3 regions of the Effusibacillus lacus genome follow, and region 3 is predicted to be linked to each of the others. Evidence: riboswitches for the same ligand, from Rfam matches in the RefSeq annotation. Region 3 holds a riboswitch; each other region holds the start of a gene.
The links. Region 3 has a riboswitch for thiamine pyrophosphate ahead of EFBL_RS09190 (ECF transporter S component). Riboswitches for the same ligand answer to the same signal wherever they lie in the genome.
Positions count from the first base shown of each region.

Region 1: another riboswitch for thiamine pyrophosphate. It lies ahead of thiE (thiamine phosphate synthase); the one in region 3 lies ahead of EFBL_RS09190 (ECF transporter S component).
Region 2: another riboswitch for thiamine pyrophosphate. It lies ahead of thiC (phosphomethylpyrimidine synthase ThiC); the one in region 3 lies ahead of EFBL_RS09190 (ECF transporter S component).

Region 1 covers NZ_BDUF01000109.1:156,126-166,331, reverse strand. The annotation lists gene EFBL_RS18710 (ATP-binding protein) at 1-666, shown strand, start outside; gene EFBL_RS18705 (YhcN/YlaJ family sporulation lipoprotein) at 718-1,296, opposite strand; gene EFBL_RS20795 (hypothetical protein) at 1,401-1,565, shown strand; gene EFBL_RS18700 (CoA-binding protein) at 1,674-2,105, shown strand; gene EFBL_RS18695 (hypothetical protein) at 2,129-2,590, shown strand; TPP riboswitch at 2,631-2,737, shown strand; gene thiE (thiamine phosphate synthase) at 2,821-3,570, shown strand; gene thiS (sulfur carrier protein ThiS) at 3,500-3,667, shown strand; gene EFBL_RS18685 (thiazole synthase) at 3,710-4,474, shown strand; gene EFBL_RS18680 (MBL fold metallo-hydrolase) at 4,494-5,147, shown strand; gene EFBL_RS18675 (carbon starvation CstA family protein) at 5,344-7,401, shown strand; gene EFBL_RS18670 (YbdD/YjiX family protein) at 7,407-7,601, shown strand; gene EFBL_RS18665 (SIR2 family NAD-dependent protein deacylase) at 7,718-8,401, shown strand; gene EFBL_RS20790 (hypothetical protein) at 8,451-8,615, opposite strand; gene EFBL_RS18660 (DUF92 domain-containing protein) at 8,720-9,559, shown strand; gene EFBL_RS18655 (hypothetical protein) at 9,775-10,137, shown strand; gene EFBL_RS18650 (DNA-3-methyladenine glycosylase family protein) at 10,165-10,206, opposite strand, start outside.
Region 2 covers NZ_BDUF01000022.1:20,999-31,204, forward strand. The annotation lists gene EFBL_RS05565 (metal-dependent hydrolase) at 23-706, shown strand; gene EFBL_RS05570 (DUF3243 domain-containing protein) at 781-1,026, opposite strand; gene EFBL_RS05575 (hypothetical protein) at 1,290-1,595, shown strand; TPP riboswitch at 1,696-1,810, shown strand; gene thiC (phosphomethylpyrimidine synthase ThiC) at 1,963-3,744, shown strand; gene EFBL_RS20460 (hypothetical protein) at 3,773-3,943, shown strand; gene EFBL_RS05585 (DRTGG domain-containing protein) at 4,123-5,436, shown strand; gene EFBL_RS05590 (hypothetical protein) at 5,512-5,745, opposite strand; gene EFBL_RS05595 (DNA polymerase III subunit alpha) at 6,440-9,850, shown strand; gene EFBL_RS05600 (phosphatidylglycerophosphatase A family protein) at 9,969-10,206, shown strand, end outside.
Region 3 covers NZ_BDUF01000049.1:40,328-50,533, reverse strand. The annotation lists partial or broken gene EFBL_RS09230 (GerAB/ArcD/ProY family transporter) at 1-258, shown strand, start outside; gene EFBL_RS09220 (Ger(x)C family spore germination protein) at 245-1,483, shown strand; gene EFBL_RS09215 (aromatic acid exporter family protein) at 1,607-2,629, shown strand; gene EFBL_RS09210 (zinc-dependent alcohol dehydrogenase family protein) at 2,971-4,023, shown strand; gene EFBL_RS09205 (patatin-like phospholipase family protein) at 4,863-5,822, opposite strand; gene EFBL_RS09200 (lysylphosphatidylglycerol synthase transmembrane domain-containing protein) at 5,908-6,936, opposite strand; gene EFBL_RS09195 (MFS transporter) at 6,937-8,151, opposite strand; TPP riboswitch at 8,315-8,426, shown strand; gene EFBL_RS09190 (ECF transporter S component) at 8,509-9,090, shown strand; gene EFBL_RS09185 (ABC transporter ATP-binding protein) at 9,080-10,206, shown strand, end outside.

The DNA of each region.
Region 1 (10,206 bases), on a different contig from region 3:
CGCACACCTCTGGCGATGATGCAGGGATACGGAGAAGCGCTGCTTGACGAATTTGGGGAGGATCCGGAACAGCGCCGGGAACTCACCCAGATCATTCTTGATGAAACAAACCGCATGAAACGGCTTGTGAATGATCTCCTGGATCTGGCCCAATTGGAAGCAGGCCAGTTCGAATTGCATTCGACCCAAATTGACCTGGCGAATGTGATTCGAACCATTGGAAGGAAATTCCTGACACTCGCCAATGAACGGCAGATCCAATTCCGTGTGAGTTTTGACCCGAACGATGCATTCCCGATTGAAGGAGACTCCGATCGGCTTGAGCAGGTATTTACAAATTTGATTGATAACGCAATGCGGCATACGCCGGCCGGCGGTTCCGTCACTTTGGACATGCGCAAGGAGGCGGGCTATATTCGGATTGACATTTCCGATACCGGGGAAGGAATCCCCACAGAGGATCTGCCATTTATTTTTGAGCGGTTTTACAAAGTGGACAAGGCTCGAACCCGTGCCAAAGGCGGTACTGGATTGGGGCTGTCGATTACAAGAAATATCGTTTTAAAACATCGAGGAGAGATTATAGTATCAAGCACCGTCGGGGTTGGAACCACATTCACCGTAATTCTTCCTCTGCTGGGCAAAACAAACACCCTGCACGCCTAATCGTGCAGGGGCGCCCTAACTTCCGGAGTACGCTTCGTATAGAAGCTTTATTTATGTTTCGGGATAGAGACGGCTCAGAATATCGGCAATCTCGTCCGCAAGCGAGGAGATGGGGCGACCGTTTCGCGCTCCGTTTGCCAATTCTCGTATTCGAGTAACCGTGTCCACATCGGCTGTTACCACCGCTTTGTAACCTGGCCCCGTGCGCTCCGCAGCTTCCTTCACCGAATATTTGACCGTATCGATTTTGGATCCACTGATGTCAGCTTTCAAATCGACACCCACAAGAGCAATACGGCCTGTCAACAATACATAAGCGCGTTCCACACCAGGTATACCGGTCAAGACCTGTGCGATCTCGTCAGCTTGTTTCGCTGCATTGTATGTCTGTGGACGTTGTGCCTGTTGTGGAGCGCGGAGTTCCCTTTGCTGTTCCGCATGCTTGGGGATGTTCTGTGCTTCCTGCGGAGACGGGGTTTCTTCAGCTGGAGGTGTCCGCACTTGTCCTGGTTTGTTTGTTCCCTCCCCGGTAGGTCTGTATTGGGATTGTTGTGCGGCAGGACGGCAACCCGCCAGTGCGAAAATTGCACAGATCACCATGAAGATGGATGTCCATTTTTTTCGGTTCATTCTTATCACCTCAATGGTAGTATTTCCATCACATGAAAATTTCGTAAGGAATCTCACGGAAAATTTGGGTGAATATAGGGCAGTATAGATTTGAGGTGACAAGAATGCCGTGGGTTTATTACGGAAAATTATTCGACAGCAAATTTCAGGCAGGCTGTCTGGCGGCGAGAATTCGTGACGATTGGTGGACAAACCATTACCAAAGCCCACGTTTTGTCGGCATCTACCAGACAAAATCGGGACGTTACGGCGTGAAATACTTGTGGTGATGCGGTTTTTTCACGTGGAACAATTCAAAAAATTCTCGATTTAAGTCGATTATTGCCGTAATAGCTCATTGGCCATTGGCGACCTTCATTCCGGGGAGGAGTTCGATTATGCACAGGAATCCAAGTGACCAAACTCTTGCAGAATTGTTGAGAGAAACCAGAACCATCGCAGTGTTTGGATTGTCAGACGACCCTGCCAAAGCCAGCAACGAAGTTGCTCAATATCTGCAATCGCAAGGATATGAAATTATTCCGGTCAATCCGAAGCTGACGTCCGTTCTGGGACGGAAATCGTATCCGACATTGATGGATGTTGAAGGAACTGTTGATATCGTGGATGTATTCCGTCGAAGCGAACATGTTCCGGAAGTGGTCGACCAAGTGATGCAAATGAAGGAAAAGCCGAAAGCGGTTTGGATTCAATTGGGCATAGTCAACGACGAACAGTGCAAGCGGATTGAAGAAGCCGGGATCACGGCGATTCAGGATGCTTGCATAAAAATCGAGCATTACCGATTGTTGGGGAAAGAGAAACTATAAGAAATCATGCAGGAGGCCTGAGTATGGCTGACAAGAACATGAATGAATCTGACATCGAGCTGCCGTCTCTGCCAAAAAGTTACGGGCATCGGGCTTCCATGAAATGGATTACGATCGAGTCGGTGCGTGTGGTAATGGAACGCTCGAAAACACTGGAGAACAAGCGGATTGTGCTGCTGACCCCTGCAGGGCTTGTGGAAGGGGAATTGACAGACATCGCCCCGTCCTACGCAGAATCTTTCAATTCGGAGCTCGGAGAGGAGCTGACTCCAAATATTACCTCCATGGTCGCCAATGTACGGATTGACCTTCTCCGCATGATTGAAAAACAGGAAGACAAACTGGAATTAATTGATTCGGCACCGCTGGTAGGTCTTAAGAACGTTGTGGTTCGCACGACAGATCATACATTTAAACTTCCCGAGATTACATTGTTTGCCGACCAAATTGCCGGTTTTACGGTTTCCCGTCAGGTGTTAAACTGAAAGTTATTGTAGTTTATGATCTTCTTTGGTAAACTGAATGTGTCTCCACTAGGGGTGCTGGGATCACCGGCTGAGAAAGGAGCATTCCTTAACCCTTGGAACCTGTCACTGGATAATGCCAGCGTAGGGAAGTGGCCAATGCGGGTAACTGTTTGGAACCATGCCGCTTTCCTTATTCGGAAAGCGGTTTTTGTATTGGATACAGTTTTTGGATACGGTTGTGCAAAGGTGTGAGATTTTTGGACAGCAGATTGTATGTGATTACCGGATCGGCTTTTTTGAAGGGAAGAAAACTGGAAGATGTGATCCTTCAGGCAATCGGCGGAGGGGCGGATTGCATTCAATTAAGGGAAAAAGATGTTTCCTCCCGCGAATTGCTGGAGATGGCGGTTCTCTTGAGGAAGCTCACCAAAGAAACCGGAACAACCTTTATTGTTAACGATCGCGTAGATATTGCACAAGCAGTCGGGGCGGACGGAGTACATCTTGGACAGCAGGATCTGCCGATTGCCGTTGCAAGGGAAATACTGGGTCCTGACAAGATTATTGGGATTTCGACACATGACTCGAAAGAAGCAATAGAGGCGGAACGGTCAGGAGCCAACTACATTGGTCTTGGACCGGTCCATCCCACTCCAACCAAATCGGATGCCGAGCCTGCCATCGGTTTGCAGGGGATAAGGGAAGTATGCCGCCATGTATCCATTCCTGTGGTAGCCATTGGAGGAATTAAACAGAAAGATGTGGAGGACATTATCCGGTCGGGTGCGAGTGGAGTCGCGGTTATAAGCGCCGTAATTGGCGCCGATGATGTGCATGCTGCCGCAAAAGCGATGCGAGACGCAGTAGATCGGGTCAGGAAAGAAGGAATCGGACATGGATCTTACTATCAACGGTCAATTGAGGACGGTGCCCGGCGCAAAGACGCTGGCAGACGTAGTCAGACACTTCGGGCTGACGGAAAAGATCATTGTCATTGAACACAATTTGACAATCATTCCCCGTGAGCGATACGAAGATACAAAAGTGGCCCCGGGTGACAAAATCGAAATCGTTCACTTTGTGGGCGGCGGATAATGGGAGGAGATTTGACTCGTGAAAATTGAGGTTCAATCGGATGTGTTAAAGATCGGAAATCATGTATTCAAGTCCAGGCTGTTTCTTGGAACAGGAAAATTTCCCGACCTGGAGGTGCAGCAGCAAGCGGTCGAAGCATCAGGAACCGAAGTACTGACATTTGCGGTCAGGCGTTTGAATCTGGAGAATCCGGACGCGCCCAACTTTCTTGAACGCTTGGACCTGAAAAAATTCACCTTGCTTCCCAATACGGCTGGAGCAGCCACGGCTGAGGAAGCTGTCAGGATTGCACGTTTGGCAAAAGCGTCAGGCCTTTGCGATATGATAAAAGTTGAAGTGATCGGTGATTCCAGGACTTTGCTGCCGGATCCGATTGAGACGCTGAAAGCAACGGAAATACTGGTACGGGAAGGGTTTACGGTACTCCCTTATACGTCGGATGATCCGATCCTGGCCAGACACCTGCAGGAGGTCGGTGCCCATGCGGTTATGCCGGGCGCATCTCCAATCGGTTCCGGACTCGGCTTATTGAATCCTCATTACATAAAGTTTATTATTGAAGAGGCAAAAGTTCCCGTTATCGTTGACGCAGGGGTTGGTTCTCCCGCAGATGCGGCGGCGGCCATGGAATTGGGGGCAGACGGTGTCTTGTTGAACACTGCTGTTGCAGGGGCAAAAGATCCCGTACTGATGGCAGAAGCGATGAAACTTGCGATCGAAGCAGGACGAAAGGGGTATTTGGCGGGAAGAATCGCTAAGAAACGCTATGCAAGTGCGTCTTCACCCCTGGAAGGAATGGTTGACTAACAGTTAGGGGGTAACTTTCGTGCATGTGCAGGGCTTTGCGTTGGGTGCTTTTCAGACAAACTGTTACGTGTTGACTGACAAGTCCACAAAGACAGCCATTATCATCGACCCGGGATACAATCCCGATGTAGTGCTGGATGCAGTGGACGGATATAAAGTAACTCATATCCTGCTGACCCATGCCCATCTTGATCATATTGGAGGGCTGAAACAGGTCAAACAGGCTGCGGCTGCTCCCGTCTACGTGCACCCGAACGAAGAAGAATGGCTTATCAATCCCATGTTAAACGGTTCTGGGCGCTGGCTCCAGTTGGGGGAGCCAATAACAGGCCCTGCTGCGGATAAGTTGATTTCGGAGGGGGACAAGATTCCTTTTGCCGGGAAAGAAATCTCTGTCTTGTTTGTGCCGGGACACTCCCCGGGATCGGTAGCCTATGTGCTGGATGACCTTGTGTTTGCCGGAGATACTCTGTTTTACGGAAGTATCGGACGCACCGACTTGCCTGGCGGAGATTTTGACACATTGACTGACAGTATTCGAACCAAATTGTATAAACTTCCGCCGGAAACGGTGGTGTATCCGGGACACGGACCGGAAACGACGGTGAAACGGGAAAGAAAGTTCAATCCGTTTGTCAGGGACGATTATGTATACGACGGTGAAATTGAGTGAAGCAGCGATCTTTGCCGCTTCACTCTTTTTTCTGCTTGAGCTATCGATTACCAAGCTGTCTATTACCGATTGATTTTGGTCTATATTATGAATATAATATATTATATTTAGATTTTTTAATTGTTTGAATATTTATCAAAGGGGGATCATTGTGAAAAAAGGATTGCTTTCCATTCTGATCTGGACAGCGATATCCATGCTTGGCGCAGCGGCATTCGGTTTGCTGGCCTTGTCCCGTGGAGAAACGATTTCCGCCGCTTGGCTGGTCATTGCCGCTGTCTGTTCGTATGCAGTAGCTTATAGGTTTTATAGTAAATTTATCGCAAAGAAAATCTATGAAGTGAATGACAATCGTGCAACACCCGCGGAAATCAACAATGACGGGAAGGACTATGTACCCACCCAAAAGTGGGTACTGTTTGGTCACCACTTTGCTGCAATCGCCGGAGCGGGTCCGTTGGTGGGACCTATTTTGGCTGCACAAATGGGATACCTCCCGGGAGCCCTCTGGATCATTATCGGGGTTGTGTTGGCCGGTGCGGTTCAGGACTGCGTAATATTGATGGCATCTATGCGCCGGAACGGCAAGTCACTGGGGCAGATGGCAAAGGACGAGATAGGCCCGTTTGGCGGAATCATCGCTTCATTCGGGATTCTCGCCATCATGATTATTCTGCTGGCGGTTCTCGGTTTGGTTGTGGTAAACGCTTTGGCAGAGTCTCCATGGGGACTGTTTACGATTGCAATGACAATTCCCATTGCCATTTTCATGGGTGTCTACATGCGCTATATCCGTCCCGGGCGGGTACTGGAAGGATCACTTATCGGGTTTGTGCTTCTGATGCTGGCACTTTGGGGCGGTAAATATGTTGCCGCAGATCCAACTCTTGCAAAAATGTTTACCTGGTCCAAACCCAATTTGGCAATTGCTATGGCAATTTACGGGTTTCTTGCTTCGATTTTGCCAGTTTGGCTGCTCTTGGCTCCACGTGATTATCTCAGTTCCTTCCTGAAAATTGGCACCGTCGTGTTACTGGCAATCGGGATCCTGATCGTAATGCCCGATCTTAAGATGCCTTCCGTCACCAAGTTTGTCGATGGAACCGGGCCAGTATTTGCGGGTCCTCTGTTCCCGTTCCTCTTTATTACCATTGCCTGCGGTGCTGTATCCGGATTTCACTCGCTGGTGTCTTCCGGCACCACGCCGAAAATGCTGGAGAAAGAATCCCATGCAAGAGCCATTGGCTACGGTGGCATGCTGATGGAGTCCGGTGTGGCGGTGATGGCCTTGATTGCTGCATGTGCTTTGGATCCAGGCGTTTACTTTGCGATGAACACACCCGGTTTGGCTCCGGCACCCGGAGCCGATGCAGCCGCTATTGGAGCTGCCGCTGCGACTGCTGCAGCCAAGGTAACCCAATTGGGCTTTACGGTTACGCCTGACCAATTGCAGGCTGCAGCAAAGGAAATCGGTGAAAAGTACATTACTTCCCGAACAGGTGGAGCTCCCACTCTGGCTGTGGGAATGGCCGAGATTTTCGCTCGATTCCTGGCAGGAGCCAAAGATTTCTGGTACCATTTTGCCATCCTGTTTGAAGCGGTGTTCATTTTGACCACCATCGACGCGGGTACCCGGATCGGACGTTTCATGTTACAGGATCTGGTTGGCAACTTCTACAAACCGTTCGCCAGAACGGAAGTTTACGCATACAATGTGATTGCATCCGCTGTCATTACTTTCGGATGGGCCTATTTCCTGTATCAGGGCACGATTGATCCCTTTGGCGGAATCAATTCACTGTGGGCGCTGTTTGGAATTTCCAACCAGATGCTGGCGGCCATCGCACTTGCAGTTGGCACCACAATTATCATCAAGATGGGCAAAGCCCGGTATGCATGGGTTACTTTGCTTCCATTCACGTGGTTGTCCATTACCACATTAACTGCGGCATTCATGAAACTGTTCCATCCGGATGTCAAGATCGGATTCCTCGCGGCAGCCCAGAAATACCAGGCAGCTATTGCGAAGGGAGAGGTGCTTGCTCCGGCCAAAGACATGAAAGTCATGCAGCAGATTGTGTTCAACAATACATTGGACGCCATTGTAACGGGAATTTTCATACTGGTTGTGATCCTGCTGATCCTGGATTCCTTCCGGACCTGGTTTAATATCTTGGTTCGCAAACAAAAGTCGGAACTGAAAGAAACGCCGTTTGTTCAGTCCAAACTCCCTGGTACCACAATCGGAGGTTGATTGCCGTGAAACAAGTAATGGGGTGGATCAGTCAAGCACGGTCTAACGTCAAAACCATATTTGGCATGCCTGACTATGAGAAATATCTGGAGCATCACAAATCCACCCATCCGGACCAGCCTCCCATGTCCGAAAAGGAATATTACATGTATGCTTTAAAGAACCGATATGACAGCGGTACCGTAAGCCGCTGCTGCTAATTGGCTAGCCGCCGCCCCCAGGTTCAGGTAACCGGAGGGCGGCGTTTCTCATGAACCTGCAATTGATGCATGCTCTTCCGTAACTCGTTCACACTTAAACTACAGGGGTGGGGACGATGAGCAGAAACCATGTGATAAGTAGGGATGCGCTGGAAGTATGGAAACGACAGGTGGCGGGGTCGTTTCACCCAATTGCGGTAACAGGGGCGGGAATCTCCGTTCCCAGCGGGCTGCCAACGGTTTCCGCCGACTGGAAAGGAATTCCGTTGCGGGAGTTCTTTACACTGGACATGTTTTTGCGTGAAACGGAAAGATTTTATCAGTATTACCGCCATATTCTTCAGCATTGGACACACGCCAGGCCAAACCAGGCCCATTATTCCCTTGCAAAAAAGGGGATACCGGTCATTACACAAAACATAGACGGGTTGCATTCTATGGCCGGCAGCCGGCATGTTCTGGAATTGCACGGGAATCTGTTGGAACTGGTCTGCACCAATTGCCGCTCCATTTATTCTTCGCAATTGGCTTACCGGCAAAAGTTGCCTCAATGTGCTTCCTGTAGAGGATTGCTAAAGCCAAATATTGTACTTGTGGGAGAGGAGGTATATCATTATGGTACGGCGGTGGATTGGGTAGGAAGAGCAGATCTCCTGCTGATCGTGGGCACCCGTCTGGAAATGGCTCCATGCAACGAACTGCTTGAGATTGCAAAGCGCAACGGTGCGGCCATAATCCGGATCAACAGGAGGGCGGAAGTGATCCTGCCTCAGATTCTGTCTGGCAGCAGCAGTGAATAATAAAAAACCTTTGACCGTATTCAGACGGTCAAAGGTGGCGGTCAATCCGTTACCAGCGGGATTCGGGACCGGAAGTGATAAATGCGATGGACAAGAATGCTCCGGCAATACCGACAAAGATCGTTGCAAGTGCAGCGGGTTCATGGGCAAGGAACAACGCAAATACCGCAAAGATTACACACATGATGCTGATACCCAGATAATATCGAAACACAGGATCTCCTCCTACTCGGACAGTTCTTCTAACATAGTACCACTAACATTTAAGATTATGCAAGATTGTCACAAAACTTCCAAAGAAAATCGAGGGTTATTCAGATGCAAGATTGGGTTTTGGGGTTGGCCGGAAGCTTGTTGATTGCGGGCTTCGCCTATAAGAAGCGTTCACTGTCATTGTCAGGCATGATTGCAGCTGTTATTATTGGAACCATGTTGTTTTCACTGGGCAGCATTTCTTGGTTTGGAACATTGATCGCCTTTTTTGTTTCCTCTTCAGTTTTGTCCAAATGGAAGCACAAAACCAAGGAACATGTGGAATCGGGCTACGAGAAAACGGGAAGAAGGGATTCGGGGCAGGTTCTGGCCAACGGTGCATTGGCTGTAGGCATTGCAGCAGCCAATTTTTTATGGCCAAATCCGTTATGGTGGCATGCTTTTATCGGGGTTATGGCGACGGTCAACGCGGATACCTGGGCAACCGAAATTGGCGGTGCCAGCAAGCAGGTTCCTCGATCTATCTTAAATTGGAAGCAGGTTCCGTCCGGAACTTCGGGAGGTGTTACAAAGGCTGGAATGGCGGCAAGCATAGCAGGCGGAATCTTTATTGGCTTGTCCGCCTGGATTTTAACGGTGCTGTTTCCGTTCCAAGTTGGTATAACAATCCCCGCAGATTCATCCGTTAGTGTTTCTTCCTTGGTACTGATTGGATTGATTGCCGGCCTTGTCGGTTCATTAACCGATTCCTTGCTGGGAGCGAGCTGGCAAACCATGTATCAATGCGAAGTATGCGGCCGGCAAATCGAGCGAAGAATCCATTGCAACCGCCCGACCCGACACATACGGGGGTTCACTGTTATGAACAACGACACGGTGAACCTGGTGAGTTCAATGGGGGGCGGTATCATAGCGGTCTGGATCGGGTGGATCTTAGGAAAGTGACATAACATTCATTATGTAAAATTGGTACAATCGGGAAAAACACCCATACTTTCACTAATGGTATCCGGGCTGCTATCGATTATAATGGGTGTAGTCGTCGGATCCGACTGGCCCCCAATCAGGTTGGTTTACCAGGGGGGCCTTTTTGTTTGGATGTTCCATTCCGCTCCTAAGTGTGATAAGGTAGTTATAGATTCTGACCAAGGAGCTTCAATATGTACTACGCGCTTATTCTTGAGACAAGCCGCAAGGCGAAGGCAGCCCGCAACATCTATGATTACCTGCACAAGAACAGCCATAAGAGGGGGCTGCTGCCGGAACAAAAGGTCGAAGGCTACTTGATCAAAGATGGAATCATTGTCCCACAGCAAGATAAACATCGAATCTTAAACCTCAGACTGTTTGATGAACACTTGAGTCCCTATTTCAAGACCAACATGAATCTGTTTATTTTGATCATGCTGGACGACCAGGTGGGGATGCAGGTATTCAAAGCTGACCACGGTTGGATGTTTTTGTTTGATAATGTCCAATACTTGCCGAAACCCTTTGGAACACAAGGATATGACATGCGATAGAATTGCACCCGGCCTTTGCGGGTGCATTTATTTCGCATTGGCAGTCTTTTCTATTTCCTTGGCGAGCCC
Region 2 (10,206 bases), on a different contig from region 3:
TTTTTCCGAGGAGGCGTTTGAAGTGAAGGTTACTTACCACGGACATTCCTGTTTCCTGGTGGAAGCGGGGGACAAACGGGTAATTATTGACCCGTTCCTGACAAACAATCCAAAGGCTGTTGTCAAAGCGGAAGACATTCAGGTGGATGCCGTTCTGGTAACGCACGGACACGGAGATCATTTGGGCGACGCCATCGAGATATCCAAGCAAAACGATGCACCCATTGTGGCTGTCTATGAACTGGCCGCCTATTGCGGAAGCAAAGGTGCTCCCGTGCATGGCATGCACCTGGGGGGTGCCCATGAATTTGAATTTGGCCGGGTTAAGCTGACAATTGCATTTCACGGTTCCGGTGTGGAAGAAGACGGAAAGATGATCTATGCGGGGAACCCCGCCGGATTCCTGCTGACCATGCAGGGGAAGACATTCTATCATGCGGGGGACACGGCCCTCTTTGGGGACATGAAGCTGATCGGGGAGTTGAACAAGATCGACGCGGCGGCGCTGCCCATTGGCGACAACTTCACGATGGGGCCGGACGATGCGGTGCTTGCTGCCAATTGGCTGAATGCCAAGAAAGTGATTCCCATGCATTACAACACCTGGCCATTGATTGAGCAGGACGCAGAAGCGTTTGCGGCCAGGCTGAAACCTGCCGGAATCGAGGGATTGGTTCTGAGACCCGGCGAAACGGTGGAAATCTGAGAATGAAAAAGAAAGACCCTGACGGAGGGGGCTAATGCCATCTCCATGCGGGGTCTTTTTTTGATGGTATTGGTTTAATGCTTTGTGACCAGGTTGATCATCATTTTGGCCATTGTGGAACGTTGATCGGGATTTGCATCCCAAAGCTGTTTGAGCAGCCGTTCCTGAGGATTTTCCGGGTCTACCTTGTTGGCCAGGTATTCGCCCATTTTCGTCGCCACATCCGTAATTTGCTGGTCTGACAAGCCTGCTGCTTTTGCCTGTTCTACACGGTCGCCGAGGAACTCTTTCCAGCGGTCAAAATTGTCGAGTACTGACATGCAAAAAACCTCCTGCAGTGAGTTTTTGGAAGTTTACAGGAATTACTATTCCCTGAACCGGAAGAACTATGCATGTTACAATAGCGTAATGTCTGTGTAATTTGCTTGTAACATAATACAACTATAATGAAAGTATCGACATAACCCCCTTTCTATATTAGTGGCTGATGCCACCTTTTTTTTGCACTTTTTTGCAGGCCCATGAGGTCATACTCGTCCCAATCCTCTCATACAATGTTCCATCCGATTGTGGGGGTGTGGGTATGAAGAGGAAACAGGCGTTGCGTTCCTTCATGTACATGGGCTTGGGCTTGGCCGTGATCTTCTATGCGATTCCGCAGCTTCCGGGCCTGTCATGGTCGCTGGGCGGTGTGTTTTCGGTTGTTTGGCTGTTGTTTGGGATCCTAGTGGTGGGATCGAATTTGTATTATTTGATCGGTGTGGACAAAGAGCGCAAGCGCAGGGAGAAAAGCAAGCGCGACAGACAGAGGGAGTGGGAGAGGGAAGTGGCCCGGACGGCGGCCCGCCTTCAGTACGAACGCAGGCGGCGGCGGATGCTGTCGCGGTAATGAAACATGTTGCGAAGAAGAAGTAGAAAACAGAAGAAGTAGAAAACACTTGCCACCTGACTGAATATAAGGTAGGCTTAAACTGTATTAGTTCAAATATTGTTACTACTAGGGGGGCCCATGAGCTTGGGCTGAGAAAGAAACGCCATGAAGTTTCTTGACCCTCAGGACCTGATCTGGATAATACCAGCGTAGGAAAGTAGTTGGCTTACATACAACTGTGGGTTTGGCTTTATCGTAAGGCTTACCTGCAGTGCGCCAGCCGGGTCCTCACGATAGGGACCCGGCTTTTTGCTGCAGCCAATGTTGCTGATAGATCCAATCTTGTCCGTCTTGTTCCAAATGTGAAATATGGGAGGAAAAGATCATGTCACAAAGCACGCAAGATCAGCCAATGATCGATCTGAAGTCTGCTTTTCCGGGCAGCCGGAAAGTCTATGTGGAAGGTTCCAGACCGGATTTAAATGTACCTATGCGGGAAATTCAACTCCATCCCACTTCCACTCCAACTGGTGAGGTAGGGAATCCACCTGTTCGTGTATATGACACAAGCGGTCCTTACACCGATCCTGCTTACGCGGTGGACATCCGAAAAGGGCTTCCGGCTTTGCGCCGCAACTGGATTCTGGAGCGCGGTGATGTGGAAGAGTACGAGGGACGTGAAGTGAAACCGGAAGATGACGGTTTCCGTGCGGACGACCCGCGGGCCAACCGGGAAGTGTTTCCGGGGCTGAACCGCAAACCTCTGCGGGCGAAGCCGGGGCGCAATGTTACGCAATTGCACTACGCCCGCAAAGGGATTATTACCCCCGAGATGGAGTTCATTGCAATCAGGGAAGGCTTAACTCCGGAATTTGTACGGGATGAAGTAGCTCGCGGACGCGCCATCATTCCGGCGAACATCAATCATCCGGAAAGCGAGCCGATGATTATCGGTCGGAATTTTCATGTGAAAGTGAATGCCAATATCGGGAACTCGGCCGTTACTTCCTCGATTGAGGAAGAAGTGGAGAAAATGACGTGGGCGACCCGGTGGGGAGCCGATACGATCATGGATCTCTCGACGGGGAAGAACATTCACACCACACGGGAGTGGATCATTCGCAATTCACCGGTGCCGGTCGGAACAGTACCGATCTATCAGGCGCTTGAAAAAGTAAATGGGGTTGTGGAGGACCTGAGTTGGGAAGTCTACCGGGATACGCTGATCGAGCAGGCCGAACAAGGCGTTGATTACTTCACGATCCATGCTGGGGTGCTCCTGCGCTACATTCCTCTTACCTCGAAGCGTGTAACAGGAATCGTGTCCCGCGGAGGCTCCATAATGGCAGCCTGGTGTCTGGCCCATCACAAAGAGAACTTTCTGTATACCCATTTCGAAGAAATTTGCGAAATCATGAAAGCTTACGATGTGGCTTTTTCGCTGGGGGACGGATTGCGTCCGGGCTCCATTGCCGATGCTAATGACGAGGCCCAGTTTGCTGAGTTGAAGACTCTCGGGGAACTGACACAAATCGCATGGAAACATGATGTACAGGTAATGATTGAAGGGCCGGGGCATGTCCCGATGCACAAGATTAAGGAAAATGTAGACCTGCAGATGGAAATCTGCCAGGAAGCTCCCTTCTATACATTGGGACCGCTCACAACCGACATTGCTCCCGGGTATGACCATATCACCTCGGCGATAGGGGCTGCGATGATTGGGTGGTTCGGAACTGCCATGCTGTGCTATGTTACACCGAAGGAACATCTGGGGCTGCCGAACAAGAACGATGTGCGGGAAGGGGTTATCGCCTACAAGATAGCCGCTCATGCCGCCGATCTGGCAAAAGGCCATCCGAACGCGCAAAAACGGGACGATGCATTGTCCAAGGCGCGCTTTGAATTCCGCTGGCGCGATCAATTCAATCTTTCGCTGGATCCGGAGAGGGCCATGGAATACCACGATGAAACCCTTCCGGCGGAAGCAGCCAAGACATCGCACTTTTGCTCCATGTGCGGTCCGAAATTCTGCAGCATGCGGATTACGCAGGATATTCGCCAGTATGCGGAGGCCAAAGGGATAGACGCGGAGACGGCAATTGATGAAGGGCTGGAGGAGAAAGCAAAGGAGTTCCGGGAAGCGGGAAGCCAGATTTACAGGTAACCACATGACCTTTGAAGGAGGTCTATGCATGAAACAGGTTCAAGAGATTGAGAATCAGATCGCGGAACTGGCTTATCGCCTGCAAGTGTTGAAGGATGAGCTGGAACAGATCCGTAAGACTTGTGTTCATGAATTCATCAAGGACACCTACACACAGACATGCGCAAAATGTAATTTGACGGAGTCCCTGTATTATTGATGCAGCTTTTTGTTGAACCTAAACTCCCCTTATTGCGAGGGGAGTTTTTCTTTGTGGTGGTTATTGTTCCCATCAAGGAGTTACAAGTTGGCAAAACCAAGACGATGGAGAAGGGTGATTGCAACAATTCAGTAATACAGTCTATAATCTTGATATATAACACCTTTCGGAGGAATCCAATGTCAACAACCAAACACGAGCAAATACTTGAATTCATAGAAAGTCTGGAGATTGGGTCAAAGATTTCGGTTCGCCAGGTTGCGAAACACATGGGGGTATCGGAAGGAACAGCGTATCGTGCCATCAAGGAGGCAGAGGCTCGGGGAATTGCTTCCACGATTGAACGTGTGGGGACGGTTCGGATTGAGAAACAGCAGAAGAAAAACATTGAGCGTTTAACTTATGCGGAAGTTGTAAATATAGTCGACGGGACGGTGCTTGGGGGGGCAAAGGGCCTCCACAAGACCCTGCAGAAATTTGTCATTGGTGCCATGAAAGTGGATGCGATGGTCAAGTATATCGATCCGGACAGTCTGCTGATTGTGGGGAACCGCGACCAGGTTCACCGGATTGCGCTGCAGGAGGGGGCTGCCGTACTGATCACCGGAGGATTCGATGCAGACGATGATGTGAAAGCTCTGGCCGACAGTCTGGAGCTCCCGATTATCTCGTCTGCCTATGATACCTTCACCGTTGCGAGTCTCATCAACCGGGCCATTTACGACCGCCTGATCAAGAAAGAGATTGTTCTCGTGGAAGACATTCTGCAAAACAAACAGGATATTGATGTGATCCGGGCTGATCACACGGTACGGACCTATCACGAATTGGTGGAGAAGACCGGACATGCCCGATTCCCGGTGGTCGACGGCAACATGCGGGTTTTGGGGATCGTGACTTCCAAAGACGTATCGGGCCAAGCGGAGGATGTTCCAATCGAGAAGATCATGACCAAAAACCCGATTACCGTAACACCGAAAACATCGGTGGCATCCACGGCCCACAAGATGATCTGGGAGGGAATCGAGCTGCTGCCCGTAGTGGACGGGAAAAAATTGGTCGGCGTCATTTCGCGCCAGGATGTGATCAAGGGGATTCAGTATTTCCAGAAACAGCCCCATACGGGAGATACGATCAAAGACTTGATTCTTCGCCACTTCCGGGAAGAGAGGAATGACGACAAGTCAGTGTCACTGGTTGGGGAAGTGACTCCACAGATGACCAATTCCCTCGGCGGCGTGCTGTCCGGGGTCTTGATGACCCTGATCAGCGAAGCGGGGAAAGTGGCCATCCGCCGCTTCAAGAACTCGGATATGTCAGTCGAAAACGTTACGGTCTACTTCATGAAACCGATCCAGATCGAATCCCAGATCACGATTCGGGCGGAAGTCATCGATCTTGGACGAAAGTTTGGAAAGGCTGACATTGAAATCTTCTTTGAAGGGGAACGGATGGCGAAAGCGCTGCTGACAGCGCAGGTGCTGGATAAGTAGTTGTGCAGGTGCTTTATAAGTAGATGCATAGAGGGGCTCCGAATTCCACTCATGGCGGCGGATGGAGCCCGTTGTTTATTCGTCCGGACCAGTGGATGCATCGTCCAACTCCCGCCAAGTGGGACGCTTGTCGGGACGGGCGGATGTATCATTCAACAACCGCCAAGTTTGGCGCTTGTCAGGACGGGGTGACTTGCTGTCGGACTTGCCGCTGGTATCCTCAACTTCCCTTTTCATTCCGTTCGGGTCAAAAATCTCCTTGTTAAACAGAACAGGTTTCGGTGAAGAATAGCCTCTTTTTCGCCTCATGGCCGGATCACCTCTCATCAGTATACTTTCGTGAATTGTTGATCATGCCTAGAATCTGTGAGGCTGGCCCATCTGAAGATGTTTACCGGCACTGGGTGCCGGTAATTTTTCATCCAAGGCCGTTTGGCGGCAATGGACGTCGTTACTCCCTCCTTCTTCTCAGTGTGAGTGCGCATGTGGGAGTGCGGAAGCGGTGGAAAATATGATACAATAAAACCAAACATATGTACGCACCGATCATTAAAGTGACGTGATCGGCGAGATAGATTTCAACTTTCGGTGCGACCAAGCTGCGTCTTGCGAATAAACCTTTGATATAATTGGGCAACCGGCCACTTACCAAGGTAAGAAAAAATAGCACTGTATTTCAGGCTTATTTTGTCGATTCAAAGGTACTTCCAAAAATAGGACTGTTTTTCAGTCCTATATGCTATTTCTTTTTTGAGCACCTAAAGAATCCCCCGAATAAGGCGGAAAATCAGCTCTATTCTTGAAGTGGCAATCAAAAAGTCAAAAATAAGACTGGCAATCAGCCCTATTTTCACAATGAATTCATTATGTAAACTATAATCCGGTCCTGGAGAAGCCCCGCCAATCAATCGATTTCGAGTTTAACCAGTGATATCAAGGGGTTATTTGCCAAATTGGGCTGCGAAAGATGAGGTTTGATTGTAATCATTGGGAGAGATTTACTTTGAACTCATTTGTACATCTGCACGTTCACTCCGAATACAGCCTGCTGGACGGTGCCTGCCGGATTGACGCTCTGCTGGACCGTGTTCAGGAACTGGGCATGAAAGCCATTGCCCTGACTGACCATGGGGTAATGCATGGTGCCGTTGAATTTTACAAGAAAGCGAAAGAGCGGGGAATTCATCCCATCATCGGATGCGAAGTCTACGTGGCGAGGGGATCGATGCGGGAGAAAAGCGGGCGTCAGGACAAGCCCTGTCATTTGATCCTGCTGGCCGAGAATGATACAGGCTACCATAACTTGATGGAGATAGTATCTGCGGCCCAATTGGATGGATTCTACTACAAACCCCGCACCGACAAGGAATTTTTGAGAAATCACCGGGAAGGCCTGATCGCACTGTCATCCTGCCTGGGGGGAGAAGTGGCAAACCGCGTGCTGCAGGGGGATTTGGCCGGAGCGCGCCAGGCGGCGGAAGAGTACAGGGAAATTTTTGGTTCGGACAATTTCTATATCGAATTGCAGGACCACGGATTATTGGAGGAAAAACAGGTCAACCAGCACCTGATCCGAATTGCCCGCGACCTGGGGCTGCCGCTGGTGGCAACCAATGATGTGCACTACATCAATCGCGAGGATGCACCGGTTCATGATGTCCTTTTATGCATCCAGACGGGGAAAAGCTTGCAGGATAAAGAGCGGATGCGGTTTCCCTGCGATGAGTTTTATCTCAAGAGCGGGACAGAGATGGCGGAGTTGTTCCGTCATCTGCCGGAAGCCATCGAGAATACGGAAACAATCGCCAAGCGATGCCAGCTGGATTTGCATTTGGGGGTTACCCACCTGCCCAAGTTCGACCTGCCGGAGGGTTTCGATGAGGACTCCTATCTGGCGTACTTATGCGAGAAGGGACTGCGGGAACGTTACGGGAATCCGTCGGATCAGGCCAAGGACAGGCTTCAATATGAACTGTCCGTTATTAGACAGATGGGGTTTGCCGGATACTTTCTGGTGGTGTGGGATTTCATGAAATTTGCCCACGAACACGGGATTTCCACCGGACCGGGCCGGGGTTCCGCCGCTGGCAGCCTTGTGGCTTATGTATTGAAAATTACAGACGTGGATCCGATTCATTACCATTTGTTGTTTGAGCGTTTCTTGAATCCCGAACGGGTTTCCTGGCCGGATATCGATATCGATTTTGATTATGAGAGACGCCAGGAAGTGATCGATTACGTAACCCGCAAATACGGGGAAAGCCGGGTGGCCCAAATTGTAACCTATGGGACGATGGCAGCCAGGGCCGCCATTCGCGACGTGGGGAGAGTAATGGACCTGCCAATCCCGGAAGTGGACCGGGTGGCCAAGCTGGTTCCCCACTCCTTGAGCATGACCATCGACAAAGCATTGGCAACCGAACCGGGCCTCAAGAAAATGTATGACGAGAATCCGACGGTAAAACGGTTGCTTGACACGGCAAAAGCGATCGAAGGGTTTCCCCGTCACACGTCCATTCACGCTGCTGGCGTGGTCATCTCCAAGGATCCGCTGACCCGGTATGTACCTCTCTCCCGGGGTGCGGAAGGCGGCGTGGTCACACAGTATGCCATGGAAGATCTGGAAGCGGTGGGTCTTCTGAAAATGGACTTTCTCGGACTGCGGAACCTGACCATCATTGATCATACGATTGAAGCGGTAAAGCGCGGGCATGGAATCGAGATCGATTTCACCAAGATGAACATGGATGACCCGGCTACATTTGACCTGCTTGCCCGCGGTGATACGGACGGGTGCTTCCAATTGGAGTCGGCAGGTGTCAAGAACGTGCTGCGGGAATTAAAGCCGACCACCTTTGAAGACATTGTGGCCGTGATTTCCCTGTACCGTCCGGGTCCGATGGACAACATCCCCAACTATATCGCCGCAAAGCACGGCAAGACTCCGGTTTCCTATCCGCATCCCGATCTTGAACCGATTCTTAAAGACACATACGGGATCATTGTGTACCAGGAACAGATCATGCAAATCGCGGCGCGAATGGCCGGTTTTTCCCTTGGTCAAGCGGATCTGCTGCGGAGAGCGGTGGGCAAGAAGAAGCGGGAAGTGCTGCAGCAGCAGCGGGAATTGTTTGTAAGCGGCTGTTTGGACAAGGGCTACGATGAGAAGATCGCCAATGACGTCTATGATTTGATTGTTCGTTTTGCAGATTACGGATTTAACCGGTCCCATGCGGTGGCATACGCTGTTGTAGCTTACCGCACCGCTTACCTGAAAGCCAATTACCCGGCCGAATTCATGGCTTCCCTGCTGACTTCCTGGTTGCATTCCGGTTCGAAGGTTGCTCAGTATGTGGACGACTGCCGAAAAATGGGCATTCAGGTTCTCGGCCCCGACGTGAATGAAAGTTCCTACCGGTTTGTCGTGTCGGACGGCAAAATCCGGTTTGCTTTGTCCGCTGTCAAAAATGTGGGGATTGCTGCCATCCAAACCATACTGCAGGCAAGACAGAAAGGGCCTTTTTCCGATCTGCTCGACTTCTGCCGTCGTGTGGATTTAAGGGCCTGCAACAAGCGGGTGATCGAGAGTTTGATCCGCAGCGGTGCGTTTGATTGGATGGGGTTGGGACGCCGTTCCCTGCTGCTGGCCCTTGATGAAGCAGTGGAAAAAGGCGGCCTTCTGCAGAGGGAGCAGGATGCCCCCCAGATCTCGCTGTTCGGCATGATGGAGAAGGGGGGTGGCAAGGAAGTCTTGACAATCCCGGAAGTGGACGATTTCTCCAAAATCGAACAGCTTGAGATGGAAAAGGAACTGCTGGGTCTGTATGTTTCGGGGCACCCCCTGGACCGATACCGGACGGCCATGTCCCGGCATGCCCGACATCGGATTGCCGAACTGCACGATATGGAGGACGACACAGTCACAACCGTTGCGGGCCGGGTCCGGGACATGCGGATGGTGCAGACCCGAAAGGGGCAAACCATGGCTTTTGTTCAGATGGAAGATCTTACGGACGCCGTGGAACTGATCGTGTTTCCGGCTGTGTTTGCCTCCGCCAGGTCCCTGCTTGAGAGTGAGCCCGTAGTTCTGGTCAAAGCAAAAGTGCAGACGCAGGACGAAGGGGTGAAATTGCTGGCTGAGTCCATTCAACCGCTTGTCCCTGCCGCCGACACCAGGATTGCACAGGGCAATGAGACTCTTTTTATCAAAATAGAATCCAGCCGTGAAAACGCCAACACGCTTCGGGCATTGAAAAACTGTCTGCTGCGCCACCAGGGGCGGACTTCCGTGGTGCTCTTCTATGCGGGGAACAAAACGACACGCCAAATTACGGAGCGTGTCGAATTGACGCCTGAATTGTTCACGGAAATTGAGAGCCTGTTGGGGTCGGGCAGTGTCGCCGTAAAAAAATAGTCGTCAAGTCAGCTGCTCCACCCTCATAGCATGATAATATCTTCTTGACTTGGCTGATAGGAAATTGGCAATTTTGTCCTATCGACATAAGGGCAGGTTTACTTTGGGAGGAACTGGGATGGAGACGGAGAAAGTGGTCGCCTTATTGGAGCAACGGGGTGTGAAGGTGGACGATATTGTTGAAATTGTTTACTCGCTGCAGGTGCCTTATCACCCGGATCTTTCGAAGGAAGAATGCAAGGAAAGCGTACTGCGCGTGCTAAGCAAAAGGGAAGTGCAATATGCTCTTTATACAGGAATCGCGTTGGACATGTTGGCGGAGCAGAACCTTCTGCCGGAACCTCTTCAATCGATCC
Region 3 (10,206 bases):
ATCTTCTCAACGATCGCCATAAGCCATTTTCTGGTGGGGCAAGCATTGGGGCAGCTGTTTAACCGGGACAGCAAAAGATTCGTCTATGCAGCAGTTCCTGTTGTATATATTGGAGCCATGACGCCGCAAAATGTGGTCGAGTTGTTTCAGTTTGGAAAGATTGTGTCAATTGCCGGAATTCTGTTCATGGCCGGAATTTCCCCGATCCTGTTGCTGATCGCACGAATCAGGAGGCTTGGCAACTATGGGGAAAAATAAGATTTTGCTCCTTCTGACAGCTGTTCTAGGACTCACTTTCCCGGTAGGCTGCTGGGACCGTGTTGAGATCGAAGAACGCGGTTTTGTGATGGCGATTGGACTGGATATGGCTGAGGAAGCAAATGACGGACAGCCGGAGGAAAAATCAGACCAGAAGAAGCTTCCGCAACTGGAAGCAACGTATCAAGTTGCCATCCCTGCCAATCTGCAAACCGGCGGCGGCTCCGGTGGAACGGGAGGAGGCGAAGGAAGTGGTGGAAAATCGGAAGGAAAGGCTTTCATGAACCTGACGATAAAGGGAGATGCGCTGTTTAAGACCGTCAGGTTAGCTGGAACCCGCAGCAGTCGTACGTTGTATTTCGAACATAACAAACTGGTGGTTATTGGGGAGGAACTGGCCAAAACCGGCTATCTGCCGAATGTGATCGATATGCTGTTGAGGGATCATGAGATGCGTCGGCGCATGAAAGTCGTGGTTGTGCAGGGAAAAGCGAAAGAAGCTTTAAATGCAAGGCCTGTCCAGGAAAAACTGAACAGTGAATATCTGGACTCACTGACGGAGAATTTCCAAAGAACGCCACGGATGCCCAAAGAGATGACAATTGGCGATCTCTCGGAAAATCTGAACGGGAAGTCGAGCTTTGTCCTGCAGCGGGCTATCCCCTACAAGGATGAGGTCAAGATCGTTGGAGCTGCCGTCATGCATGGCCATGACAATAAATTGGTCGGATGGCTGACAGGAGAAGAAACGGAAGGTCTTTCCTGGGTAACCGGCAAGATGAAAGGGGGCATTACTGTCGCTGAACTGCCGTCCGGCGAACGGGTTGTATATGAAATCCGGAGGGTGAAAACTAAAGTGATACCTGTGGTCAAAGGAGGAAAGTACCATTTTACTATTCGGATCGACGCGGAGGGTTCAATAGGTGAGAGTTGGGCGCAGCGGGACCTAATGGATGCACAATTCGTCAAAGAGGTGGAACAGGCAACCCGGGAGCAGATCCAGCGACTGACTTCAAAAACGTTTGACAAATTGCAGAAAGAACTGAAGGCGGATGTAATCGGGCTTGGAGAAGAGTTGTCCCGCAAACAACCAAAACTGTGGGAGCAGATCAAAAACGATTGGGACCACGGGAAATATTACTTTGGTAACGCGGAGATCCACGTTGAGGCAAATGTGCAAGTACGTTTCCGGGGAGTGATCTCAAAAGTTGAGAAGAGCGGCTAGGCCAAGGGGGGACATACCCGTGGACAAGCGATTGTATGGACAGCATCTGTCATATTTTCCCGGGAAATGTCGAAGGGCAAGGATTCTTTTGAATTGTGTCGAACTACTGTTTAGGTGAATGGCATGACACATTTGGTAAAATTATTCTTGGGCGCTCGTGTGGTCAAAACCTCAATCGCGGCAGGACTTGCCCTCTATTTGGCCTCCTTCTTGCACTATCCCGGGTACACCTATGCCGCGTTGATTGCCGTATTGGCTACGCAGAAATCGCTGACCCGATCCTTCGGATTGGCCAAATACCAGGTTTTTTCCTCATTTATCGGCACTTTGGGCGGTAACCTGGCGGCTTATTATTTCGGCACCCACCCTTTTATTGGCGCGGTGCTGGTTTATGCTTTGTTTATCATTCATTTGCGGCTGGGTTGGCGGGATACCATTCTTATTTCAATTGTCACGGCCTTAAACTCTTTCTCCACTTTCGAAGGAGAGTTGGTGGTGCATGCCAGCAAACAGATGTCCATTGTCCTGATCGGAATCGGATGTTCCATCATCGTCAATTTGATGGCGGTTCCCCGTTATGAGCACAAACTTGAGGAACTGCTCAACCGGTCTGAGGGCATGCTGCGGGGATTGTTTTACATGATTCTGAACGATCTGGATCGATTTGACCAGAGGATGTCCAAACAGGACTTTGCCCGGCAGGTGAAAGAGGTTCGCACTTATATTCAAGAGGCGCGTCATTATGCGGAACTGATGTTTGAGGATCAAAGGTTTTATCCAATCAAAGGACGGGAAACCCAACAAGCGATCCGAACCCTCCGGCAGATGGAACTGTTAAGCAATCATCTCCTCCGATTGAACGAAACGCTGGAAAAGGTGGAAATTTGGGTGGAACCAATCCCCTGGGTTAGCCGTTTGCTGAATGTTGTGCTGCTTGCACAGGCAAGGGTGTTTCATGGCAGGCCAGCCCATTTTTCGCTGATTGACCGGGCGATTGGAAATTTGGATCAATTGTTCGAGCGGATGGACCTGCCGAAAAATCGTTTGGAATTCACGACCAGGGCGTCCTTGCTCCATTTCTACATGAATCTAAAATCCTATTATGAGGACTTGAAAGGGATTTGCGGGCTGTCCCCAAAGCCATGAGACAGCCCGTTTAGGGTATGATTTCGAAAATAACGGTGGTTTCGCCGCTAAACTTGTCGAATCTCCGAATAACGTTGATAATCACCACTATTTCGATAACTCCCCCCCTAGATTTGCAAAATAACATTGAAAATCACCACTATTTTTCAATATGGTTATTTTCCTCATGGCTTCTGACCTGACCAGGAAGTTTCCAAACAATCAATTTTGGGACAGATTCATTGTTGCCGTTCTACCCCCCAGACGACCGGTCCACACTTCTAACACCCGCCAACCTGTCATAGAATTGTGTGACAGAATTTTTATTCGTCTGGACGTCAAAATGAATTGGGGGGGATCAAATGAAGGCGGCTGTACTTGAAGAACTGAAGAAACCACTGGTTGTGCGGGAAGTGCAGGATCCGGAATTGGCACCTGACGGAGCCATCATCAGGGTGGAAGCCAACGGAGTTTGCCGCAGCGACTGGCATGCGTGGGTAGGAGATTGGGACTGGATCGGCATTCAACTCCCGCTGCCGCATGTGCTGGGACATGAATTTACAGGTGTTGTGGAGGAAGTGGGACGGGATGTAAAGCACTTCCGCAAAGGGGACAGGGTGATCGTTCCTTTCAGCCAGGGGGACGGCACTTGTGCCCAGTGCAAGTCGGGTCACCAAAACATCTGCGATCACATTGTGATGCCCGGGTTCTCCTATTGGGGCGGTTTCGGCCGCTATGTCCACATTCCGAACGCGGATGTCAATCTGGTGAATCTGCCCGACGGAGTGGGATTAGTGGAAGCTGCAGGCATGGGCTGCCGGTTCATGACCGCTTTTCATGGAGTTGTGGATCAGGCCAAAGTTCGCCCCGGGGAATGGGTGGCGGTACATGGATGCGGCGGGGTAGGCCTGTCGGCTGTGCAAATTGCGACTGCGATGGGAGCCAATGTCATTGCTGTCGACATCGGGGATGACAAGCTGGAGTTTGCGCGGAAGTTGGGGGCTGTTGCAACAGTCAACGCCCAAAAGGAAGTGGCACCCGAGGCCATCAAGGAGATTACAAAAGGCGGAGCACATGTATCGATTGATGCTCTGGGGGTCGCTGCCACTTGCCAGTCCTCCCTTCTAGGCTTGCGGAAACGGGGGCGCCATCTGCAAATCGGGTTAACCACCCGGGAAGCACAAGGAATGATCGCTTTGCCGATTGATTTGATTGTGCTGTTTGAGTTGGAAATTGTGGGATCCTTGGGGATGCAGGCATCCAGATACCCCGAAATGCTGCAAATGGTGGAAAAAGGCAAATTGCGCCCCGGGGATCTGGTGACAAATACGATCTCTCTGGAGGAAGTCAGCGATATACTGGCTTCGATGACGGAGTATGGCAATGTTGGAGTGACTGTTGTAGACAAGTGGTGATTAGGCCTCTTTTGAAGTGGTGGTAGGCCTCTTTTGAAGTGGTGGTAGGCCTCTTTATAGGAGTCGGAGCGAGTTGGAGTCGGTCTTCTGGACTATGTTAACAATACGGGCGTAGCCTTGCCATCTCTTGGAATAGGTGATTTTCAGGTATTTGGTGCCGTTCCCTTCTCCAGGTCACTTGGCTCGGAATAACGGCACAGGGTACCGTTATTCCTTTCTCCGGGGTCTTTTGGTTCACAATAACGGCACTGGATGCCGTTATCACGACAGCCGAAGGTGTTTAGCGGCACTGGGTGCCGTTATCAAGACAGCCGAGGGTGTTTAACGGCACTGGGTGCCGGTATCGCGACAGCCGAAGGTGTTTAGCGGCACTGGGTGCCGGTATCGCGACAGCCGAGGGTGTTTAGCGGCACTGGGTGCCGGTATCGCGACAGCCGAGGGTGTTTAGCGGCACTGGGTGCCGGTATCGCGACAGCCGAAGGTGTTTAGCGGCACTGGGTGCCGGTATCGCGACAGCCGAAGGTGTTTAGCGGCACTGGGTGCCGGTATCACGACAACCGAGGGTGTTTAGCGGCACTGGGTGCCGTTATCATGACAGCCAAGGGTGTTTAACGGCACTGGGTGCCGGTATCAAGACAGCCGAGGGTGTTTAACGGCACTGGGTGCCGGTATCACGACAGCCGAAGGTGTTTAACGGCATTGGGTGCCGGTATCACGACAGCCGAGGGTGTTTAACGGCACTGGGTGCCGGTATCAAGACAGCCGAGGGTGTTTAACGGCACTGGGTACCGGTATCACGACAGCCGAGGTTGCTTAGCGGGCCTGTGGCCCGTCCTACCTTAGATAGCGGTCAAGATCTCATCCATCCGCTCCCTTGCATAATGGTACCCCGCCTCCACGCACTGTTCCACCTTATGGAAGTCAAGCGCTCCCACATATCCGACATGAGGATGCAGGGAGAGATCCGCATATTGATGCTCGTGCGCCATTTGATCTCGCAGGTTCAGGTTGATCACATGGGCGAAGATTGAAAGGCCGGATCGTAGCTGCCCGACATCGCTGTTGGCAAAAGCGGTTACCGTATCGACGGCGATCACCCGTTCCGCGCCCAGTGCCCGAACCAAACGGACGGGACAGTTTAATGACACGCCGCCGTCGGTGAGGATGTAGCCGTTCCACCGTACAGGCTGAAAGATTACGGGAATTGAGCAACTTGCTAAGACCGCTTGGGCTATGGTGATATCTGATTCTGTTCGGTAGCCGGGTACCGGTTCTTGGGAAAATACTACAGGTTGCCCGGTTCGAAGCTCGGTGGCGACAATTCCGCAGGGCACACGCAGAGCGGAAAGCGGTTGTCCGTCGGTCAACTCAGTGATAAGGGATTGCAGGCGCTCCCCTTTGATCCATCCGTCCAGGTAGGGTCGTCTCATCAGGATTTTGGCAAGGATGGCTTTCCAGTTGTAATCAAGATGCCGTTTGGAAAATCGCGGCATTGCCAGTTTCATGTCTTCGACGGAATAACCGTACGCATAGAGTGCGGCAACCATAGCTCCCGAACTGGTGCCCGCAACATGAGTCACCGTAATTCCGGCTTCTTCCAGCGCTTGGATTACACCAATGCCGGCAGAACCTGACACCCCGCCACCGGCCAAGGCCAGTCCAACCCTTCTTGGTTTATTGTCAGATCCGAAAACTTTCTCCTTGGGAAGTCCGTTAGCGCTTTCCGCAGCCTTCTCCTTACAAAGTTCGTTGACGTCTCCCACTTCCGTCTGCTTGCGAATTTGGTTGCTGTCTGTCACTCTTGTATCTGATTGGGGTTTTGCTGGAGCGGATCGTGTTTCGTCCCCCTTGCGAAGCTGGTTGTTACCTGTCACTCTTGTATTCTTACTGATTTCGGTATTCAGAGGAAACCACTCTCCTTCGCAGGTTCCACCAGGCCAACAATCCCAACGGCACGGGCAGCCAATAGGTAAACGCCCGGTACAACAAGGTGACGGCTGTCGCCAGATCGGTAGGAACTCCCAACAGGGCAAAGGTTCCCACCATCGAGAGTTCGAACACTCCCAGTGTCGTGGGGAGGAAGGTCAAAAAGGAAATAAGAATTGTCAAACTGTACCCTGCCCAAAGAAGCGGCAGGGAAACCTGTGTATGGAAGGCGGAAAAACAGGCCTCCAGCATCGCGATCCTGACCGGGTACAAGCTCCACAATAAGAGAAGTGGAGGCAGAAGCTCCCGCCGGTTGCGCCAACTGAACCTGACATGATCACGACCTGCAACGAGCGATGCAATCACCCTGGGAAACCGGGAAACAAACTGAAGATTGCTTATCCAATCAAGAAAACGTTGAGAACCAATCAACAGGGCCAGGCCGGCTGCCAAGATTACAAAGCCGGCGGAAACAACCACCAGAACCACCGCTTCGTTGAAAGGAAAGTTATAGGAGTCAATCCAGAACAGCGGGACTATCAAGAGCGGCACAATTTGCAGATACCCCATGACAAAAGTGGTGGCCGTCATCCTGATGGATTCGGATACAGGGATTCCTCTTCCATGGGCCAGCCACACATAGGAACTCATGCCGGCCGCTCCCCCGCTTGGCAGCAGACGTTCGACCGTACTGGCTGCCACCAGCAATTGCAATTGCTCCAACAACGAATTGTTGACGCCGATTGACCGGTAGACGAGCCGGTTGGATTGAGCCGCCAAAGCCAGAAAGAGGAACTCCAGGGAAGCCAGTTCGGCAAGGTTCCCAACTGTAACCTGTCGCAAATATTGGGGCAGCAGGGCAAGATCACCGCGTCTGGAATAAACAAACCACCCAAGCATTGCAAGGGTAATCAGTAAGATAAGCCATCTTGCTTTGGAAGAGGTTTTGCTTGCAGCCGGAGTGCTGGAAGATGGTATGTGGTTCAATCAGTCCACCAGTTCTTCCGCACGGGTTTCCCGGCCCAACACCAGAACCGCCAGGGCACCCACCAGAGTGACTCCAAAGAAAATGCCGAAAATGACGGGAAACGATACTTTTGCAGCCGCAAGATACCCAATCACCAGCGGTCCCAGAATTCCGCCTACCCGGCCGAAAGCGGCAGCCATTCCGGCACCGGTGGTCCGGAATCGGGTCGGATACTGTTCCGGGGTATACGCGTAGAGCGCACCCCAGGCGCCAAGATTAAAGAAAGATAACAGAATTCCGGCTGTCAGCAAGCCGGCAATGGAGGTTGCGTAGCCGAAAGCATAGGCGCTTATGGCTGTGGCTGCAAGGTAGGTGACGAGCACAAACTTGCGGCCCATGCGCTCAATCAACCAGGCAGCGCTGAAATAACCCGGAAGTTGGGCCAGGGTCATGATCAGCACATATTGGAAGCTCTTGATCAGCCCAAACCCTTTCATCGTCATCACAGTCGGGAGCCACAAGAAGATGCCGTAATAGGAAAACACCACGCAAAACCACAGAATCCAGAGCATAAACGTGCGACGGGCATATTCACGGGACCAGACGGCAGTCATGTTCTGCCATACAGACCGTCTCTCCCGCATGGCAGGTGCTTGCAGTCGCGGGGAGTCGGGCAGGCTCCAGCGCAGGTAGACCGCATAAAGGGCAGGAACCGCCCCAACAAGCATCGCAACTTGCCAGCCATACTTGGGAATGACATAGAAACCGACAAGTGCGGAAAGAATCCAGCCGCCCGCCCAGAAGCTTTCAAGCAGAACCACCACTTTACCCCTCTCCCCAGCTGGCACGCTCTCCGATACCAGCGTGGATGCAACCGGCAATTCACCGCCAAGCCCCATCCCAATAAGGAAACGAAGCAGGGCCAGCATGGCAAACCCTGTAGCCAGTGCCGAAAGTCCGCTGGCCATGCTGAACATCAAGAGTGTCAGAATGAATATCGGCTTCCGTCCGATCCGGTCTGCCATCACGCCAGCCAACAACGCTCCGACAGCCATTCCAATGCCGTTGATGCTTCCCAACCAGCTGATTTGTTCGGGAGCCAACTTCCAGTCGACTTTCAAAGCCGCGAACACGAACGATGCCAGCCCTACATCCATTGCGTCAAACAACCAGCCGATTCCGGCAATCCACAGCAGTTTCCTGTAAGTTGGCGCAGTACCTGCCAACGTGCTCATTGGGATTCCCCCTTTTTTTTCCATTCCACTTTGTGATGATTGTAACAAATACTGGTTACCTCTTTTTGTAGCGGAAAACTTTGTGAAAAACAAGGACAAAGGAGAAATTTGCCCCCCTTCCATTTTCTTTTCATGTGTGTTACTGTTTTGGTAAAGTTCAAAACTTTGCCACTAGGGGTGCCGATTGCAAGGCTGAGAGGCGACCGGATTGAAGGATCGCCAACCCTTGGAACCTGTTGGTTAGTACCATCGTAGGGAAGTGGGTGAGACACAGATTGTTTGCGTATGCGCCGCTTTCCTGCCCGGAAAGCGGTTTTTGGTTTTGAGGGCAGTAAACTTTGGGAGGAATCGTCCTTTATGAAAAATTGGAACATGCGTGAAATCGTAATTATGGTGGTGCTGTCGATCGTTTGCGGAATTGTGTATATGCCCTGGGGGAATGTATGGCTCGGGTTGAACGGGGTGTTTGGCCCTGCTGGCGGCGAGGCTGTCTATGGTTTGTGGTTTGTGGCAAGCGTACTGGTAGCCTACATTGTGCGCAAACCGGGGGCTGCTTTCACGGCGGAGATGGTGGCCGCTCTGGCAGAATTGATGTTGGGAAGCCAGTTTGGTCCCCAGATGTTGATATCGGCGGCCATTCAAGGCGCATTGTCCGAGTTGGCGTTTGCATTGTTCGGGTATCGCAAGTATACCGTACCCGTATTGCTGCTGGCTGGAATTTTTCCGGCAGCAGGCAGTTTCGTCTACGAATTTGCCAAAGCTTCCCTTGAAACCATGAGCACCGGCATGCTGATTGCGGCTTTCTGCATCCGCTTGGTGAGCGGCGCCATCCTGGCCGGATTGCTTGGCAAAGCGGTGGCTGACCTGCTGGCGCGTACGGGGGTATTAAACGGCTATGCAATCATCCGGGATACACGAAACAATTCGAATGCATTCTGATTCTGCGAAACAGTGTGCGGTTGAGGGAGTAAGCCTTGCATTCCCGGATGCACCGGAGCGAAAAGTGCTGGATCAGATCCATCTGTCCATCCGCAAGGGGGAATCGGTCCTGCTGCTTGGACCAAGCGGGTCGGGAAAGAGTACACTCGGATATGTTCTGGGTGGCTTGATTCCTCGCTCCATAGAAGCGGTTGTCACCGGCAACGTGCGGGTGGAAGGACGGGTGGGCATGCTGTTTCAGGACCCCGAGGCCCAGTTCTGTATGCTGACGGCTGAAGATGAGATTGCCTTCGGATTGGAAAACATCCGCATTCCCCGTCGGGAAATGGAAACTCGTATCGATGCGGCCTTGGAACGGTTTGGCCTGATGTCCTGGAAGCGCCGGAATTCAGCTGAGATGTCCGGCGGCATGAAGCAGAAGCTGGCGATGGCCTGTTTGCTGGCAATGGAGCCGGACATCTATATCTTCGACGAGCCGACGGCCAATCTGGATCCGGCTTCGACCCGGGATGTATTGCGGGCCATTCGGGAATTGAAGCAAACCGAAAGCAAGACCCTGCTGATCATTGAACACAAGGTGGAAGGGGTCATCGATTGGGTCGATCGGGCTGTGCTGCTGGGGCCGGACGGGAGACTTCTTGATGAAGGAATGCCAGGGGAAGTGTTTCGCCGGAGGCAGGCAGAGATTCGGGCCTATGGCATCTGGCAGCCGACACTTTGGAAGTGGTCGAGCCGGTTGAATCCGACGGCTCCTTTTCCAACAACGACGAAGCAGTTCGTGGATGCGGTTGATTCGGGGCAGGTACCGCAGCTGGTGGAGCTGTTGGACCGGGAGACAGGTGCTTTGACTGCTGCCAGCCCGGCAGCTGCATCTCTTCAGGATTTGGATCCGATTGGGAAAGTGCCCCTGTTTCGAGCTGAGAATGCCTCTTTCTCATACGGGAAAGGCCATAAAGTGTGGGGGCCGATCAGTTTTGACATAAACGCGGGAGAATGGGTTGCGATTGTGGGGCCCAATGGATGCGGCAAAAGCACGCTGCTTTCCGCCCTCATGGGGTTACGGAACCTGTCGGAAGGCACGATCCGGCTAAAGGAACGACCGCTGGATTCGTACTC